Regions from separate parts of the Pseudomonas grandcourensis genome, predicted to be linked through region 2. Evidence: predicted binding sites of a transcription regulator. Region 2 holds the regulator's gene; each other region holds the start of a gene.

Region 1 (6,530 bases), 1.2 Mb from region 2:
AGTAGTGATAGACCAGCAAGGCGTAGACGCCGGATTCGCTGATCAGCAGGGTGTTTTCGATGTGACCGTGGATGAATGCTCGGGCGGTTTGGCGTTGGTCTGGGTCGAGTTTTCGGACGGTGCGTTCGTCGATATAAAGGCGAAGGAGGCGGCCCAGGTCGCGGGCGCTGAACCAGGGTTGGTTTTCTATAAGAAGGGCGTGGAGGTGGAGTTTGTGTCGGGTGAAGACGTGAGGGATTAGATGGTTTTCGTCCATGGTGCAGCTCCCGGATTCGAATGGAGGAAACTGCCTCTGATCGTCGCCAAACGAAAAGGGTGGCAGCTATGCGCGGGTTGGCGAACCGGTGCATCCGGAAACCGGCAGACCCGAAGGTCTCCCACGCACAGCTGCCATAATTCGAGATGGGTTACTTCCCCGGTTCGAACGTGGTCGCGGTGCGTCGGATGCTATCCAGGTCGCCAAACCCGATGCTGAACATTCAGCAGGGGATGAGCTTAGAGACTGGATACTTGGCGACGCAATCGGACTGCGGCGTGATGTATGTAGGACGTTGCCGGGATTGTTGCGGGGCTTGCGATCAAAAGATCGCAGCCTTCGGCAGCTCCTACAGGTGAAGCGCAAGGTCGTTCCGACCTTCAATCGCGAGCAGGCTCACTCCCACAAGGGGACTGCATTTCACATCAGAATTTATTCAGTCGGCGGATTCAGCTTCGCCTCCAGCTCCGCCACCTTCGCCTCAAGGCTCTCCAGCCGCGCCCGGGTGCGTGCCAATACAACCATCTGGCTATCGAATTCTTCCCGGCTCACCAGATCCAGTTTGCTGAAGCCGCTCTGCAGCAACATTTTGAACTGGCTTTCGATTTCTGCTTTCGGCAAAGGCGTGTCGCCGCTGAAGAGGCGGGAGGCGGTGCCGGTGAGGGCGTCGAGGAAATCTTTTGGCGCGAGCATGAGCAATGTCCTGGAAACAATGCCGGGCAGTGTATCACGCGGTGTCTATAGTCATTTGCGCGGGCAAGTGATGCACGCTTTTCGCGCATGGGGACGGACGGTGTCGCACCGTTGTTGTGCGTATCGCGTCGGGTGTTGTTGCGAAGTAGCAGTCATCTGCGGGTAAAGGATTGAAAACAATAGTTTTTGTGGAGATGGCAAGCTTTCTGCTTAGACCCTGATGACCCATGCACTGATGCAGTCACTGTGACGAACGCAGTGCGCCAAGCGAAGCGGGGGAGTGTTTCGTGAGGGGCGTCGGACGGGCAGGTCAGGGCCGACGATGCGTTACAAAGCCAGGCACTGCGCTTAGACTTGAGTCGGGTTTGTTTTCCTGGGGCAAGTCCACCAATTCGGGAGAGAGTTTTCATGAAGCTAGTCACTGCCATCATCAAGCCGTTCAAGCTGGACGACGTACGCGAGTCGCTGTCCGAGATCGGCGTGCAGGGCATTACCGTCACTGAAGTCAAAGGCTTTGGTCGGCAGAAGGGTCACACCGAGCTGTATCGCGGCGCGGAATACGTGGTCGATTTCCTGCCCAAGGTGAAGATCGACGTCGCCATCGACGACAAGGATCTGGACCGGGTAATCGAGGCCATCACCAAGGCTGCCAACACCGGCAAGATCGGTGACGGCAAGATCTTCGTGGTCAATCTGGAACAGGCGATTCGCATCCGTACCGGCGAAACCGATACCGACGCAATCTAAGCCGCCACAAACCCAACGCCCCAGGAGAAAACAATATGACTCTGCGTAAACTCGCAGGGCTAGGAGCCCTGTTGTCCATCGTAATGCCCAGCCTTGCTCTGGCGGCAGACGAAGTGGCGGCCCCAGTCCTCAACTCCGGCGACACCGCCTGGATGATGACCTCGACAGCCTTGGTGCTGTTCATGACCATTCCTGGCCTCGCGCTGTTCTACGGCGGCATGGTTCGGTCGAAAAACATTCTTTCCGTGATGATGCAGTGCTTCGCCATTACCGGTCTGATCAGCGTCCTGTGGGTCATTTATGGCTACAGCATCGCGTTCGACACCACGGGCATGGAGCAGGGCGTCATCAACTTCAACTCGTTCTTCGGCGGCATGGGCAAGGCATTCCTCGCCGGCATCACGCCAGCCAGCCTGACCGGGCCTGCGGCGCTGTTCCCTGAGGCGGTGTTCGTCACCTTCCAGATGACTTTCGCGATCATCACTCCGGCGCTGATCGTCGGCGCCTTCGCCGAGCGGATGAAGTTCTCCGCGATGCTGGTGTTCATGGGCATCTGGTTCACCCTGGTATATGCGCCGATCGCACACATGGTCTGGTCCGGCAACGGTGGTCTGCTGTGGGACTGGGGCGTGCTCGATTTCGCTGGTGGCACCGTGGTGCATATCAACGCCGGTGTGGCTGGTCTGGTTGCCTGCCTGGTGCTGGGCAAGCGCAAGGGCTTCCCGACCACGCCGATGGCGCCGCACAACCTCGGTTACACCCTGATGGGCGCGGCCATGCTGTGGGTCGGCTGGTTCGGTTTCAACGCCGGTTCCGCCGCTGCGGCCAACGGCACCGCCGGCATGGCGATGCTGGTGACTCAGATTGCTACCGCCGCTGCTGCGCTGGGCTGGATGTTTGCCGAGTGGCTAACACACGGCAAACCTAGCGCACTGGGCATCGCTTCGGGCGTGGTTGCCGGTCTGGTGGCAATTACTCCGGCTGCCGGCACCGTTGGCCCGATGGGCGCGCTGGTAATCGGTCTGGCGGCTGGCGTGGTGTGCTTCTTCTGCGCCACCACCCTCAAGCGCAAGCTCGGCTATGACGACTCCCTGGACGCGTTCGGCGTGCACGGTATCGGCGGTATCCTCGGCGCAATCCTGACGGGTGTGTTCGCTGCGCCGTCCCTGGGTGGCTTCGGCACCGTGACCGACATCGCCGCACAAGTGTGGATTCAGTGCAAAGGCGTGGGCTTCACGGTGATCTACACCGCGATCGCTACATACATCATCCTCAAGGTGCTGGATGCGGTCATGGGCCTGCGTATCAACGAAGAAGAAGAAGCGGTCGGCATCGATCTGGCGCTTCACAACGAACGCGGCTACAACTTGTAAGCAAGCGCATAAAAAACTGCCCGGCTTGCCGGGCATTTTTTTGTCTGGAATTTGTCATTGAAGGCTGAGCTGAAAGGTTTTTTCCTACAGGTTTTACGATGTTTACGTCGGGTGTTTTTGTGCAGCCAAAGGCTTACAGGATTGAAGGAATATTAGGGCCTTTGTTTTTTCCCAGAGCGCGCTAGAATGCGCCCCGAACGTGCGGAGAACTGTATGTGGCAACAGACTCTGATTACCTTGCGGGCGAGGCCCCGGGGCTTTCACCTGGTAACGGACGAGTTACTCGCCGGCCTGCCTGAACTCAAGGCGTGTCGGGTTGGTCTGTTGCATCTGTGGCTGCAGCATACCTCGGCGTCGTTGACCATCAACGAGAACGCCGATCCGGCGGTACGTCGCGACTTCGAACGATTTTTCAATCGTCTGATCCCACAAGGAACAGACGGCTATGAGCATAACGACGAAGGCCTGGACGACCTCCCGGCGCACTTCAAGGCCAGCGTACTTGGCTGTCAGCTCAGTTTGCCGATTTCGGCAGGCCGGTTGGCGTTGGGGACCTGGCAAGGTGTTTATCTGGGCGAGCACCGTGATCATGGCGGTGCCCGTAAAGTCCTCGCCACCGTGCACGGTGAAGAGGCATAGCCGCTGGTCAGCAGCGGCTGTTGAATTTTTTCCTGCAGCCTTCGACAGAGGGCAAAGCTGGGCTATAACTAATCTGCTTTTCGCAAGTCATGAGGTAGAACATGAGCGACGATGATCTGGAAAACGACGACCTCGAAGTAGGCGACGACGAAACCGAAGAAGGTCTGGAAGCAGCGGCGGAAGACGTCGCTGAAGACGACGGCGGTGATGCGCCGGTTCCGACCGCCAAAGGCAAGGCCAAGGCAGCGGTATCGGTCGATGAGCTGCCGAGTGTCGAAGCCAAGAACAAGGAACGCGATGCTCTCGCGCGGGCCATGGAGGAGTTTTTGGCCAAAGGTGGCAAGGTGCAGGAAGTGGAGGCCAATGTGGTCGCCGATCCGCCCAAGAAGCCGGACAACAAGTACGGCAGCCGGCCTATCTGAGCCTGCTATCCGCTTGCTGAAAAAGCCCGCCGTCGCTGCGGGCTTTTTCATGCCTGAAACAAAAATTTGAAACCTGTGGTGATCCCACGGGTTTTTTCGTCAGGCCGAGGCCTTGTTCCAACTCGCCAATAGCGCCGGCAAATCGGTCAGGCTGCGAATCTCCGCATCGGGCAAGCGCTCGGCTTCCCAGATCTTGCCCGCCGGGTTGAACCAGATCGCCCGCATTCCCGCCTGTTGCGCTCCGGCAATGTCATCCCCCGGATGATCGCCAATGTGCACCGCCGATTCAGCGGTCACGCCACCGCGCTGCAAGGCCTCATGGAACAATCGTGCATCGGGTTTGGCGATGCCGATGTCTTCGGCACACAGCGCAAACTTGAAGTAATCCGCCAGGCCCAGCCGACGCACATCGGCGTTGCCATTGGTGACCACGCCGAGGGCGTAATGATTGGCGAGGATTTCCAGGGTCGGTTCGACCTCTGGAAATACTTCGATCTGATGCCGAGCGTGCAGGAATACTTCAAAACTCTTGTCCGCCAGATCCGAGGCTTCGTCATGCCCATAACCGGACTCTTCCAGTGCATGGAACAGTACCCGTCGACGCAGGGCGCTGATGCGGTGCTTGAGGCTGGGCTCGTTGCTCAATATGCGCTCACGAATGGCCCACAAATGCTCCACCGGCACCGCCCCCAGATTGGGCGCGTGCTCGGTCAGCCATTCACGCAAAACGGCTTCGGCGCTGACGATGACGGGGGCGGTATCCCACAGGGTGTCGTCGAGGTCGAAGGTGATCAACTGAATGCTCATGAATCGTCGCCCTTAATGCGTTTGGCCCGTGGGTGGGCGCTGTCGTAGACCGTGGCCAGGTGCTGGAAGTCCAGGTGGGTGTAGATCTGCGTGGTCTTGATGTCCGAGTGGCCAAGCAGTTCCTGTACCGCGCGCAGGTCCTGGGAGGATTCCAGCAAATGGCTGGCGAAGGAGTGCCGCAGCATGTGCGGGTGCAGGTTCTGCCCCAGTTCGCGCTCGCCGGCAGCCTTGACCCGCACCTGGATCGCCCGGGGGCCGAGGCGGCGGCCTTGCTGGCTGACAAACACCGCATCGTCCGCCGGGTTGGCCATGGCCCGCAATGGCAGCCACTGCTCCAGCGCTTCGCGGGCCTTCTTGCCTACCGGCAGCAGACGGGTCTTGCTGCCTTTGCCGAGCACCTGGACCATGCCGTCAGCCAGGTCGAGTTGATCGAAATTGAGCCCTGTCAGCTCCGACAGCCGCAGCCCGGAGGAATAGAAAAGCTCGAGAATCGCCTGATCCCGGCGAGCCAGAAAGTCATCCTCCACACCACCTTCCAGCAGTTGCAGTGCGCGGTCGGTATCGAGGGTTTTCGGCAGGCGGCGTTCGCCTTTAGGCGGCGCAAGGCCATTGGCCGGGTCGTGGTCGCACAGGCCTTCGCGGTTCAGGTAGTGATAGAGCCCGCGAACGGCCGACAGCAATCGCGCCAGACTGCGGGACGATTGACCCTGGGCGTGCAGACGGGCAACCAGGCTGCGCAGGCGCTGGATGTCCAGCGCCGTCCAGCTGCCGATATTCTGTTTGACGCACCAGCCCAGCACTTTATCGAGGTCGCGGCGGTAGGCCGACAGCGTGTGCGGCGACACCTGCCGCTCACTGCGCAGGTGTTCGCAGTAAGCGTCCAGTTGTCGTTCCATGTTCAGCGTACCGAGCGCAGGGAGTTGTTGACCCGTGGCAGCACGCGACCCATGACTTCAGCGATGTAGCTCAGGAACAAGGTGCCCACCGAGCTTTTATAGTGCTGCGGATCACGGCTGGCGATGGCCAGGATGCCGTGGATGCCTTGGTGGCTGATGGCAACGACCGCGGTGGAGCCGATCTGCTTGCGCTGTTCTTCGCCGAACAGGAAGTCCAGTTCATGTTCGCGCAGGCTGCCGCTGACGCTTTTGTCTTCCGAGAGCAAACCGCCGATGGCCACTTGAGCTTCGGCATGGGTGACCCAGCGGCCCACCGGCATGGCGTTGTCGCCGAGCAGGATGAGGCTGACGAAGGGCACCTGGAACTCCTGGCGCAGGCTGTCTTCGACGCACATCACCACATCTTCCAGGCTGGCAGCATCCATCAACGCGAGGATCAGGCGACGAGTCTTTTCGAACAGTCGGTCGTTGTCCCGGGCCACGTCCATCAAATGCGACAGGCGATGACGCAGTTCAATGTTGCGGTCGCGCAGGATCGTCATCTGACGCTCCACCAGCGACACGGTGTCGCCGCGCCGATGGGGAATACGCAGGGACGGCAGCAGTTCTTCGTGCTCGACGAAGAAGTCCGGATGAGCCTCCAGGTACGCGGCAATAGCCGCCGCCTCCAGGCTTTCGGACGGTGATTCGTCAGCTT
Region 2 (6,530 bases):
GCGTCGGCCTGGGCATGGCCGTGGCCAATGCCGCCGGTTTCGTGCGTGAACACGCTCACGGCATCACCCTCGCCCGTGGCGGCGAAGGTGCCGCTCGCGAATTCTGCGAATTGATCCTGCGCGCCCAGGACCGCCTCGATGCGGCCAATGCGGCGTACCTGTGAGCCCATTATGCTGAGCAAAAAGTTTCGCAACATGCTGATGTTCACTTGCATCGCGGCGATATTCGCCGCGGTTGGCTACTGGAACATCAGCCCGGAACGCTTCCTCGACAAGCCGGTAACGCCGGTCGATGAAAGCGCGATCGACTATTACGCCATCAACGCCCACAGCGTGCAGTACCTGCCGGACGGCAAGCTGCAATATGATCTGGTGTCCGACAAGGTCGAGCACCTGAAGGCGACCGAGGTGACATTGCTGACCAACCCCGACCTGAATGTGTTCCGCGGCACTGAATTCCCGTGGCACGTCCAGAGCCTGCGCGGCGAGGTCAACCCAGATGGCACACAGGTCGAACTGATCGATGACGTGCGAATCACGCGCTTCGACGAGAAAAACCGCAAGACCCTGATCACCAGCACCCGCATGACCGTGTTCCCGCAGCAGCAATATGCGCAGACCGAGCAAGACGTTAGAATCGACGGCGCTGGCGGTGTATCGACTGGCAAGGGAATGAAAGCGTATTTGAAAGAAAGCAGGATACACCTGCTATCGAACGTAAGAGGACAGTATGAGGCTCGTTAAAACCCTCCCGATTTTGCTCAGTCTGGGCGCAGCACTGGGAAGCGTGAGCGCCTGGGCTCTGCCGGAAGATCAACAGCAGCCTATCCGCATTCAGGCCGACGATGCCCAACTGGACGACAAGCAAGGTATTGCTACCTATAAGGGTGACGTGATCATCACCCAAGGCTCGATGAAGGTGACAGGCAACACCGTTACCATCACCCGCACCCCGACTGGCGACATTGACGTAGTGACCTCGGTGGGCAACCTTGCGTACTTCGAGCAATTGCAAACGGCCGGCGATACCAAGCCTGTTCAGGGCTGGGGCGTGACGATCCAGTATCACGCCACGCAAAATCGCGTCGTACTGATCGACAAGGCCAAAGTTGTCGACAAGGACAACAACGTCACCCAAGGCGAGAAAATTGTCTACGACACGGACAAGAAACTCGCCAGCGCCGGTCGCGCCACAGGCAGCAAGGTCACCGAGTCGCGCCCGCGTATCGACATGGTGATCCAGCCGAAGAAGAAAACCGACGAGAAAAAGGCCCAGTAATGGCAACTCTGAAAGCTCAGCATCTGGCCAAGAGCTACAAGAGCCGCCAGGTCGTGCGTGACGTCAGCCTGTCCATCGACAGCGGCCAGATCGTCGGCCTGCTTGGCCCGAACGGCGCCGGCAAGACCACCTGCTTCTACATGATCGTCGGCCTGGTGCAGGCCGACCAGGGCCGCGTCCTGATCGATGATCTGGACGTCAGCCACCAGCCGATGCACGGCCGCGCAAAGGCCGGTATCGGCTACCTGCCGCAAGAAGCATCGATCTTCCGCAAACTGTCGGTGGCCGACAACATCATGGCCATCCTCGAGACCCGCAAGGAACTCGACAAGGCCGGCCGTCGCAAGGAGCTGGAAAGCCTGCTGCAGGAGTTCCACATCAGCCACATCCGCGACAACCTGGGCATGAGCCTGTCCGGTGGTGAGCGCCGCCGCGTGGAAATCGCCCGCGCCCTGGCCACCAACCCGAAATTCATCCTCCTCGACGAACCCTTCGCCGGCGTGGACCCGATTTCGGTCGGCGACATCAAGCAGATCATTCACCACCTCAAGGCCAAAGGCATTGGCGTGCTGATCACGGACCACAACGTTCGTGAAACCCTGGATATCTGTGAAACCGCCTATATCGTCAATGACGGCCAACTGATCGCCGAAGGCGACGCAGAGACCATCCTGGCCAACGACCTGGTCAAGGAAGTGTACCTGGGCCATGAGTTCCGCCTGTAAGCGCTGAGCCGTGCCCAGGCAGTTGCCCGGGCACCTGACCGGCCCACTCACCAGCGCCTCGTGCCGACAAGCGTGGTCAGCCCTCAACAAGGGCAGCGCAGCAACACAGCTTTATAGTTTTTATTGTTACAGCGCTCTAGGCAAACCCTTTAGTTTCAGGCATATAATTTGCTTAAGTTTGGCGCCCCGGCGCCCTGTAGTGGATGGCGCATGTGCGCCGGCGAATAAGGTGTTAAGCCCCTGCCATGAAACCATCGCTAGTCTTGAGAATGGGCCAGCAGCTGACGATGACACCGCAGCTGCAACAGGCCATCCGCCTGCTCCAATTGTCGACCCTGGACCTGCAACAGGAAATCCAGGAGGCCCTGGAGTCCAATCCGATGCTCGAACGCCAGGAAGAAGGCGACGACTTCGACAATTCCGACCCCTTGGCCGACAACGCCGAACAAAAGCCCAACACTGACATCCAGGAGCCCTCCTACCAGGAAAGCGCCCCTACGGTTGATAACCTTGAGGAAGGCGACTGGAACGAACGCATTCCCAACGAACTTCCCGTCGATACTGCCTGGGAAGACGTATACCAGACCAGCGCCAGCAGCCTGCCAAGCAACGACGATGACGAGTGGGACTTCACCACCCGCACCTCGGCCGGCGAAAGCCTGCAGAGCCACTTGCTGTGGCAACTGAACCTGGCCCCGATGTCCGACACCGATCGCCTGATCGCCGTGACCCTGATCGACTGCATCAACAATCAGGGCTACCTGGACGAAACCCTCGAGGAAATCCTCGAAGCCTTCGACCCGGAACTGGACATCGAACTGGACGAAATCGAAGCCGTCCTGCACCGCATCCAGCAATTCGAGCCCGCCGGCATCGGCGCCCGCAACCTGGGCGAATGCCTGCTGCTGCAATTGCGCCAGCTGCCTGCCAAGACCCCTTGGCTGGCCGAGGCCAAGCGCCTGGTCACCGATTACATCGACCTGCTTGGCAGCCGCGACTACAGCCAGTTGATGCGTCGCATGAAGCTCAAGGAAGACGAACTGCGCCAGGTCATCGAGCTGGTCCAGAGCCTCAACCCTCGTCCGGGCTCGCAGATCGAGTCCACCGAAGCCGAGTACGTCGTTCCTGACGTCATCGTGCGCAAGGACAACGAGCGCTGGCTGGTGGAGCTCAATCAGGAGTCAGTGCCACGGCTGCGGGTCAACGCCCAGTACGCTGGTTTCGTGCGCCGCGCCGACACCAGCGCCGACAATACCTTCATGCGCAATCAGTTGCAGGAGGCCCGCTGGTTCATCAAGAGCCTGCAAAGCCGCAATGAAACCCTGATGAAGGTTGCCACCCAGATCGTCGAGCATCAGCGCGGCTTTCTGGAGTACGGCGACGAAGCTATGAAGCCGCTGGTCCTGCATGACATCGCCGAAGCGGTGGGCATGCATGAGTCGACGATTTCACGGGTGACCACCCAGAAGTTCATGCACACCCCCCGGGGCATTTATGAACTGAAGTACTTTTTTTCCAGTCACGTAAGCACCTCCGAAGGCGGCGAATGCTCGTCCACGGCGATCCGGGCGATCATCAAAAAACTGGTTGCAGCGGAAAATCAGAAAAAGCCGTTGAGTGACAGCAAGATCGCTGGTTTACTGGAGGCACAAGGCATTCAGGTGGCTCGCCGCACCGTCGCCAAGTACCGCGAATCCCTCGGGATCGCGCCTTCGAGCGAACGCAAGCGGTTGATGTAGGGCCACGCCACAGCGTTCCAGTGGTAGATCATCTGATCTACCGCTTTATGCACTGGCAACGAAGGAGAAGCTGTATGCAAGTCAACATCAGTGGACACCAACTGGAAGTGACCGAACCTCTTCGCACCTACATCGGCGAAAAACTCGAGCGATTGGAGCGACATTTCGACAAGATCACTAATGTGCAGGTCACGATGACCGTCGAAAAACTGAAGCAGAAAATCGAAGCCACGCTACATATTCCCGGGAATGAAGTGGTCGCCAACGCGGAACATACCGATATGTATGCCGCGATCGACGCACTCACCGACAAGCTGGATAAACAACTCAAAAAGCATAAGGAAAAGACCCAGAGCCTCCTTCAGGGCGCAACCGGTCGTTAACACTCCCTACCCATGATCCGACTTGAAAGTATCCTGACCCCCGGCCGTTCCCTGGTGAACGTGCCGGGAGGCAGTAAAAAGAAAGCCCTCGAACAAATTGCCAATCTGATCGCCCGCGAAGTGCCGGCCCTGGAGATGCAAGATGTCTTCGAGGCACTGATTGCCCGTGAAAAACTCGGCTCCACCGGGTTTGGCAATGGCATCGCCATTCCACATTGCCGCCTCAAGGGCTGTGTTTCGCCCATCAGTGCATTGATGCACCTGGACGCCCCTATCGATTTCGACGCCATCGATGGCGCGCCGGTTGACCTGCTGTTCGTGCTGCTGGTCCCGGAAGCCGCCACCGATGCGCACCTTGAGCTGCTGCGACAGATCGCCAGCATGCTCGACCGCAAGGAAGTGCGCGAAAAGCTGCGTAGTGCTGCAAGCAACGAAGCCCTGTATCAGGTTGTCCTGGACGAGCAAAACGGTCAGTAATCATGCGCTTGATCATCGTCAGTGGCCGTTCCGGCTCAGGTAAAAGTACCGCCCTCAACGTTCTTGAGGACAACGGCTACTACTGCATCGACAATCTGCCTGCCGGCCTGCTGCCGGAGCTGGCCGAACGCGCCCTGGTTCATACCGAGATGTTGCAACCGCTGGTCGCCGTTTCCATTGATGCGCGCAACCTGCCCAGCCACCTGTCACGCTTCCCCGACCTGCTCGAAGAAGTCCGTGCGCGCCACATCCAGTGCGACGTGCTGTACCTGGACGCCGACGAAGAAACCCTGCTCAAGCGTTTCTCGGAAACCCGCCGACGTCACCCCCTGAGCAACGCCAACCGCTCGCTGGCCGAAGCCATCAACGTTGAGAGCGTCCTGCTCGGGCCGATTGCCGACCTTGCCGATCTCAAGATCAACACCACCAACCTGAACCTGTACCAACTGCGCGACGCCATCAAACTGCGTCTGTTGAATCAGCCCGAGCCTGGGACTGCGTTCCTGGTGGAGTCTTTTGGCTTCAAGCGCGGCATGCCGGTGGACGCCGACCTGGTGTTCGATGTGCGCTGCCTGCCCAACCCTTACTGGAAACCGGAATTGCGCGAGCAGTCCGGGCTCGACCAACCGGTTGCCGAATACCTGGCGGCACAGCCGGATGTCGAAGAGATGTTCCAGGACATTTCCACATACCTGCTAAAGTGGCTGCCTCGTTTTGCCGCCAGCAACCGCGCCTACGTCACCATTGCCATAGGCTGCACTGGTGGACATCACCGCTCCGTCTACCTGACCGAGCGTCTGGGGCAGACGCTGCAACAATCCCTGAAGAACGTCCAGGTCCGCCACCGCGACCTCAGCTAAAGGATTCACATCGCGATGCCTGCTCTGGAAATCGAAATCATCAATAAACTGGGCCTGCACGCTCGCGCTTCTGCAAAATTCGTTGGGGTCGCGGGTCAGTTCCCGTGCCAGATCCGGGCCGGTCGTACACCAGAGTCCATGGTCGATGGCAAAAGCATCATGGCGATGATGATGCTGGCCGCCGGCAAAGGCACCACGATCCACTTGAGCACCGAAGGCGAGCAGGAACAGGAAGCGCTGGATGCGCTGGTAGCGTTGATCAACAACTTCTTCGACGAAGGCGAGTAATACAAACCAAAAAGCCCCTCGCCACAAATCAAGCGAGGGCTGTATCCATCACCATCATCAAACAAAACCCCATCAGCAGCCCCAGGCTGGCAAGCTTGTCGTGACCATTGCGGCGTGACTCGGGAATGACCTCATGGGTCACCACCAGCAACATCGCCCCCGCCGCCAGCGCCAATCCCAAGGGCAGCAGCAGTTCAGCCAGACTCACCAGCCACGCGCATAGCAGTGCGAACACCGGTTCTACCAAGCCTGATGCGGCACCGATCAGGAACGCCTTGATCCTGGACATCCCTGCCCCGGCCAGTACCAAAGCGATGACCAACCCTTCCGGCACATCCTGCAAGGCAATGCCCATGGCGAGGCTGTCGGCGTCAGGCATACCACCACCGGCCGAAACACCCACCGCCATGCCTTCGGGAATGTTGTGGGCAATGATCGCAAACACGAACAACCAGATCCGCGGAGGAATGACCGGTCGCTCCAACGTGCCGACCAGCATGTCCGGGCTGACGCCAGAGACCTTCCGATCCACCAGGAACAACCCGAACGCGCCGAGCAGAATGCCGAAGCTGATCAGCCCGCTGGACGCCCAGGGTGACAGGCCAAGCCCTTCGGCGGCAGAGATGCCCGGGACGATCAGCGAAAATGCCGTCGCCGCGAGCATCACGCCAGCGCCAAAGCCAAGCAAAGTGTCGCTGAGCACCTGCGGCATCCGCCGAATCACCAACACCGGCACCGCGCCCAGCGCAGTAGCCAAGGCGCAGATCGCACCACCCTGC
Region 3 (6,530 bases), 730 kb from region 2:
CTCTGCAACTCGCGTACAAACTGTTCTGGGTTATCGGCCGACTTCACGACATCTTGATAGCGATTGTTGGTCTGCAGCAAAGTCACAAGGTCATGGAAACTGTCCTTGTAGGAGTCGTAGGAACGGAACTCGGCCGTCTCCTTGACCATCTCGCCATTCCTGAATTCGCTGGTGATCGCCCGCGCCGAATTGCCCTGCCAACTATTGCCGGCCTTGATGCCGAACAGGTTGTGGCTGCTGCTGCCGTCCTGGGCGCGCATGACCGACTTGCCCCAGCCGGTTTCCAGGGCTGCCTGGGCCACCAGGTAACGCGGATCGACACCAATGCGGGCCGCCGCTTCCTTGGCCATCGGCAACATGGTGTTGACGAACTGATCGGCGGAACTGAAGGCTTTCTTTGCCGGCGCCAGAGGAATCTGCGCCATGGCGCGACCATAGATCTGCATGCCGCCAGTAGAGGATTGTTGCGCGGTCGCCAGCCAGTCGCCGTTGTACAACGGTCCCGTGCCGGCGCTTGTGGTGCGCTCTGGCAACGGTGTCTTGTTGAGTGTTGTGGCGGCAGTGGTCGTCGCCGAAGGCACCAGCCCGGCCAACAACCGATCAGCCAGTTTCGGCGGCAATGCCAAGCGCCGCTGATTGATCAGCGCCATGTCATTGCGATGAGTACCCTCGCCCGCCTCTTGCGGCGCATGGACCGAGCGCGAAGCCCACAACGGACGCTGGCCATTGACCCGCGACAACGGGCCATTGATTGCGACCGTGCCTGCCGCCACCGGCGTTTGCACAGCCGCCATGGCAGCCTCTTGCTTGGCCAGCGATGCAGCGGCGGCCTCGCCTGGGGCCATTGGTTTGTTCTTCGACATCTGGCGCATCAGCACGTCCGCCAGACCAATACCACCGCCTTCGCGGGACATCGAAACGGCCAACTGCTGGTCGTACATTTCCTGGTACTGCTTGGCCGCCGGCGTGTTCAGCGGATTGTCCTGCCCCAGCGCTTCGGTGGCCGAGCGCATGGACTTGAGCATCTCACCGAGGAACAGCGATTCGAACTCCTGCGCCACCTTGCGCATGTTGCCGTCGCTGTTCTTGTCGCCGACCTTGAGCTGATTCAGACGATTGAGGTCCGAATAGGAGCCCGAATCGCTGCTGCTGACCAGACCACTCTTGCGCATATCCACGATGGCCGTCCTCAGATCACGATCAGATCGGCTTGCAGGGCGCCGGCCTGCTTCAGCGCTTCGAGGATCGCCATCAAGTCACCCGGTGCCGCGCCGACCTGGTTCACCGCCCGCACGATCTCGTCGAGGGTGGTGCCCGGGCCGAACTTGAACATCGGCTTGGCTTCCTGCTGGGCGTTGACCTTCGAACGCGGCACCACCGCCGTCGTGCCATTGGACAGAGGGCCGGGCTGGCTGACGATCGGGTCTTCGGTAATGGTCACGGTCAGGCTGCCGTGGGTCACGGCGGCCGGGGACACCTTGACGTTCTGGCCGATCACGATGGTCCCGGTACGGGAGTTGATGATGACTTTCGCCACCGCCTGGCCCGGATCGATTTCGAGGTTTTCCAGGATCGACAGGTAGTCGACGCGCTGGCTTGGATCGAGCGGTGCGGTGACGCGAATCGAACCGCCGTCGATGGCCTGGGCCACGCCTGGGCCGAGCATGTTGTTGATCTTGTCGACGACGCGCTTGGCGGTGGTGAAGTCGGAACGGTTGAGGTTCAGCGTCAGGCTGTTGCCCTGGTTGAAACCGCTCGGCACCGCACGCTCCACCGACGCACCACCGGGGATGCGACCAGCCGATGGAACGTTGACGGTGATCTTCGAGCCGTCTCGCCCTTCCGCATCGAAACCGCCAACCACCAGGTTGCCCTGGGCCACCGCATAGACATTGCCATCGATACCCTTGAGCGGCGTCAGCAGCAAGGTGCCGCCGCGCAAACTCTTGGAGTTACCGATGGAGGAAACGGTGATGTCGACCTGCTGACCCGGCTTTGCGAACGCCGGTAAATCGGCGCTGATCGATACCGCCGCGACGTTCTTCAACTGCACGTTGCCCGAACCCGGCGGCACCTTGATGCCGAACTGCGAGAGCATGTTGTTGAAGGTCTGCAGGGTGAACGGAGTTTGTGTCGTCTGGTCGCCGGTGCCGTTAAGCCCGACCACCAGGCCGTAGCCGATCAATTGGTTGGAACGCACGCCGGAAATGCTGGCGATGTCCTTCAGGCGCTCGGCTTGAGCGTTGAAGGCTGCAGACAACATCAGGGCGGCCACCAAAAGGTGTTTGAAGTTCAACATGCTCAACTGGAAAGCCACCTAGAAAGGGAACAGCGGGCTGAGGAAGAAACGGTCGAACCAGCCTGGCTGACTCGCATCGGCAAACGAACCGGTGCCCGAGTAGGTGATGCGCGCATCGGCAACACGGGTCGACGACACGGTGTTGTCGGTAGAGATGTCATCGGCGCGAACAAGGCCGGCAATCCGCACCAGTTCATCGCCGGTGTTGAGGGTCATCCACTTCTCGCCGCGCACCGCGATGATGCCGTTGGGCAACACATCGGCGACGGTGACCGTGATCGAACCGGTCAGGGTGTTGCCCTGCGCCGCCTTGCTGTCACCCTTGGTCGCGCGGTCACCTTCATAGCTGGCGTCCAGGCTCAGGTCACCACTGCCAAACGGGTTGTTGGTGTTGGGTGTGGAGCCGAACAGCGAGGTCAGGCCGATGCTGGCCTTGCTGTTCTTGCCAATTTGCGAGTTGGCGTTTTTGCTGGCCTGGGTCCTTTCGTTCAGGGTGATGGTGATGATGTCACCGACCCGGAACGCCTTGCGGTCGCCGTAGAGGTTCTGTTCAAAACCGGCCTGATAGATCGAGCCATTGTTCGCCGCCGCCGGCAACGGCGTTCGCGGCAACACCGGAGCGTAGTAAGGGTCATTGGGTTTGGGCGTCGAAGGCACGCAACCTGCGAGCGCGGTGACCCCACTCAGTGCCAGAACAGTTACATAGCGATTCATGACCCTACCTCACGGTGTAGCAGGCAGCCTCATGGCTGCCTCATAGACTTGATTACAGATTCTGCGTTACGAACGAGAGCATCTGGTCGGCGGTGGAGATCACCTTGGAGTTCATCTCGTAGGCGCGCTGGGTGGTGATCATGTTGACCATCTCCTCAACGGTGCTGACGTTGGACGTTTCCAGGGTGTTCTGCAGCGTGGTGCCGAAACCGGCCAGGCCCGGGGTGCCGACTTGCGGCGCACCACTGGCGGCGGTTTCCAGGAACAGGTTGTTGCCCACGGCCTGCAGGCCGGCCGGGTTGATGAAGTCGGCGGTTTGCAGGTTACCGATCACCTGGGCGGCCGGGTTGCCGGCGACGGTGATGGACACGGTGCCGTCGCGGCCGACCGTGAAGGTCTGCGCGTCGTTCGGAATGACAATGGCCGGCTCCAAGGCAAAGCCGCTGGCGTTGACGATCTGGCCGTTGGAGTCCAGGTGGAACGTACCGTCACGGGTGTAGGACGTGGTGCCATCCGGTTGCAGGATCTGGAAGAAACCGCGACCGTCGATGGCCATGTCCAGTGGCTGCTCGGTGGTTTGCAGGCTGCCGGCGGTGAAGTTTTTCTGGGTGCCGACGATGCGCACACCGGTACCCAGTTGCAGGCCCGACGGCAGTTCGCTGTCCTGGGTCGACTGGGCGCCTGGTTGACGCTTGATCTGGTAGAGCAGGTCCTGGAACTCGGCGCGATCACGTTTGAAACCCGTGGTCGACACGTTGGCCAGGTTGTTGGAAATGGTGGTCAGGTTGGTGTCCTGGGCGGACAGACCTGTCTTGGCAACCCATAGAGCCGGAAGCATTCGATTCTCCTCGTGCGCCTGTTTTACGGCGCGACGTTCTGGTAATTAGCTGATCTGCAAGACCCGAGCCATGGCCTGGTCATCGTCTTTGGCGGTGTTCATCATCTTGATGTGCAGTTCGAACTGCTTGGACAAGGCCAGAACCGAGGTCATCTCTTCCACGGCATTGACGTTGCTCGACTCGAGGAACCCGGACACCAGCTTGACGTTGGCATCGGCCTGCGCCGGCTTGCCGTCCTTGGTGTGGATCGAACCATCCAGGCCCTTGGTCATGTTCTTGAGGTCCGGGTTGACCAGCTTGATACGGTCGACTTCAGCCATCACCCGGGGACCTTCGCCCATCGCGCGGATGCTGATGGTGCCGTCCTCGCCGACTTCGATCTGCTGCTCCGGCGGCACGGCAATCGGCCCGCCATTGCCCATGACCGGCATGCCATTGCCGGCGCGCAGCACGCCCAGGGCGTCAACGTTCAGGCTGCCGGTGCGCACGTAGCTTTCACCGCCATCGGGCGTCTGTACGGCAATCCAGCCGCCGCCTTGCACGGCAACGTCGAGGTCGCGGCCGGTTTCCACCAGTGAGCCAGGGGAGAAGTCCGTGGCCGGACGTTCGGACATGGCAAACGCACGCGCCGGAAAGCTGTCACCGAACACCGGCATCGAACGGGCCTGCTCCAGGTCTTTCTGGAAGCCGTTGGTGGAGATGTTCGCGAGGTTGTTGGCATGAGCCTTTTGCGCCAGTGCATTCTGGCTGGCGCCGGTCATTGCCACATAAAGGTACTTGTCCACAATTGTTCCTCTGCCTGCCGGACGTTTGCCGCCCACTGCTGTACTGCTGAGCCATAAGCAATTTGCAGACCAACTTGTTTTTGACGGCGCGGGGCCCGGCAAACAGGGGACTTGGGGAATTCAGAGGGGATTTGTGATTTGTATCAGAGACGAAAAACCGGCGGTGTCATGCCGCTTCGCGGCAACGGATCAAAAGATCGCAGCCTTCGGCAGCTCCTACAGGGTTCGACGTAGGAGCTGCCGAAGGCTGCGATCTTTTGATCTTAAATGCTGTTGTCCTTGCCCACCTCATACTCGCGCAACTTATTGGCAATGGTGGTATGCGAAACCCCGAGCCGCTTGCCCAGTTGCCGACTGCTCGGATGCTCGGAATACAGCCGCTCGAGCACCGCCTTCTCGAAACGCCCGACGATCTCGTCCAACCCACCCTCCAGCGAAAAATCGCCAAGGGGCTGACGCACACCATAATCCGGCAGGCGAATGTGCTCGGCCTTGACCGTGCCGCCGTCGCACAGGGAAACCGCCTGGAACAGCACGTTCTCCAGTTGCCGCACGTTGCCCGGCCAATGGTAGTGGCTGAGCCGCTCCATCGCCGCCGGGGCGAGTTTGGGCAGCGGGCATCCAATCTGCCGGCTGGCCTGATCGAGGAAGTGCTCCACCAGCGGCGTCAAACCGTCGAGGCATTCGCGCAACGGCGGGATGTGCAGCGACAACACATTCAAGCGGTGATAGAGGTCCTGGCGGAACTCGCCGCGAGCGCACAATTCGGACAGGTCGACCTGGGTCGCGCAGATCACTCGCACGTCGAGGTAGACCTCTTCATCACTGCCCACACGGCGGAAGCAACCGTCCTGCAAAAAGCGCAGCAACTTCACCTGTAAGCGTGGGCTCATTTCCCCGACGCCATCGAGAAACAACGTGCCGCCCGCCGTCAGTTCCAGCAGCCCGAGCTTGCCTTCGGCCCGCGCCCCTTCGAAGGCACCCGGGCCATAGCCGAACAATTCCGTTTCGGCCATGGACTCCGGCAGACCCGCGCAATTGAGCGCCATCAATGGCGACTGCCCACGCGGGCTGGCCAGATGGCAGGCCCTCGCCAGCAATTCCTTGCCGGTGCCGGTCTCACCTTCGATCAACAGCGGCGCATCCAGCGGCGCCATGCGCCGCGCTTCGCGTACCACGGCGGCCATGACTTTCGAGCTTTGGAAGATGCTGTCGAAGCCGCGCAACTCCTGCTTGCGCACGTTGTAGATGCGCTCGCCCACCCGGTCGGCGCGATGCAATGTCAGCACCGCACCGGCCATCGCTTCACTGTCGTCATGCTCCGATTGCAGCGGCGCGATGTCGGCGAGGAACACATCGCCCTTGACCTTGACCCGCAGCCCGTTGATCCGCGACTTGTTGGCGCGCACCAGTTCCGGCAAATCGAAATCTTCGGCGTACCGCGACAGAGGAATCCCCGGCACCTCATCGACCCGCACCCCAAGCAACTGCGCCGCTGCCCGGTTGGCCGCGACGATGGAGCCGCCCATGTCGATCGACAGCACCGGAAACTCCAGCGCACCGAGCAGTGCATTGAGCTCCATGTGCCGACGCTCGCTGGGCATCAGCCCTACACGCTTGACGCCAAAGACCCCGGCAATCGCTTCGAATTTCGGACGCAAGGCCTGGAACTGAATGTTGATCAGGTTCGGGCAATGCAGGTAGATGGCATTGCCATGCTCACCGCCCACCTCGCCGCGGGCCACGTTGATCCCGTATTCCACCAACAGGTTGAGAATGTCGCGCAGTATGCCGATGCGGTTCTGGCAGTGGACTTTGATACGCATATAAAGACCCAAAAAAACTGTGAGTAAGGTGCGCAGGGATAATTTCTGCTGAGGCACTCAGATAGTC

What was found. The regulator sigma-54, encoded in region 2, starts transcription at its own class of promoters, with help from an activator protein. The targets are predictions, from matches to a motif close to ANTGGCATNNANNTTGCTNT.
Region 1: a site for sigma-54 is predicted at 1,143-1,162, ahead of glnK (P-II family nitrogen regulator). Genes of this name have one in related genera too.
Region 3: a site for sigma-54 is predicted at 4,692-4,711, ahead of AABM52_RS07590 (flagellar basal body rod protein FlgF). Genes of this name have one in related genera too.

Annotation. Positions count from the first base shown of each region.
Region 1 covers NZ_CP150919.1:6,571,532-6,578,061, reverse strand. Annotated here, with positions in the region: gene AABM52_RS29705 (Bro-N domain-containing protein) at 1-256, opposite strand, end outside; gene AABM52_RS29700 (accessory factor UbiK family protein) at 689-949, opposite strand; gene glnK (P-II family nitrogen regulator) at 1,358-1,696, shown strand; gene AABM52_RS29690 (ammonium transporter) at 1,732-3,069, shown strand; gene AABM52_RS29685 (secondary thiamine-phosphate synthase enzyme YjbQ) at 3,283-3,708, shown strand; gene sutA (transcriptional regulator SutA) at 3,810-4,130, shown strand; gene AABM52_RS29675 (HAD-IA family hydrolase) at 4,230-4,937, opposite strand; gene xerC (tyrosine recombinase XerC) at 4,934-5,833, opposite strand; gene AABM52_RS29665 (DUF484 family protein) at 5,836-6,530, opposite strand, start outside.
Region 2 covers NZ_CP150919.1:989,761-996,290, reverse strand. Annotated here, with positions in the region: gene AABM52_RS04280 (HAD family hydrolase) at 1-164, shown strand, start outside; gene lptC (LPS export ABC transporter periplasmic protein LptC) at 172-744, shown strand; gene lptA (lipopolysaccharide transport periplasmic protein LptA) at 731-1,279, shown strand; gene lptB (LPS export ABC transporter ATP-binding protein) at 1,279-2,004, shown strand; gene AABM52_RS04260 (RNA polymerase factor sigma-54) at 2,250-3,743, shown strand; gene raiA (ribosome-associated translation inhibitor RaiA) at 3,818-4,126, shown strand; gene ptsN (PTS IIA-like nitrogen regulatory protein PtsN) at 4,139-4,603, shown strand; gene rapZ (RNase adapter RapZ) at 4,606-5,463, shown strand; gene AABM52_RS04240 (HPr family phosphocarrier protein) at 5,479-5,751, shown strand; gene AABM52_RS04235 (ZIP family metal transporter) at 5,780-6,530, opposite strand, start outside.
Region 3 covers NZ_CP150919.1:1,722,119-1,728,648, reverse strand. Annotated here, with positions in the region: gene flgJ (flagellar assembly peptidoglycan hydrolase FlgJ) at 1-1,178, opposite strand, end outside; gene AABM52_RS07605 (flagellar basal body P-ring protein FlgI) at 1,190-2,299, opposite strand; gene flgH (flagellar basal body L-ring protein FlgH) at 2,318-3,013, opposite strand; gene flgG (flagellar basal-body rod protein FlgG) at 3,066-3,851, opposite strand; gene AABM52_RS07590 (flagellar basal body rod protein FlgF) at 3,897-4,637, opposite strand; gene AABM52_RS07585 (sigma-54-dependent transcriptional regulator) at 4,901-6,463, opposite strand.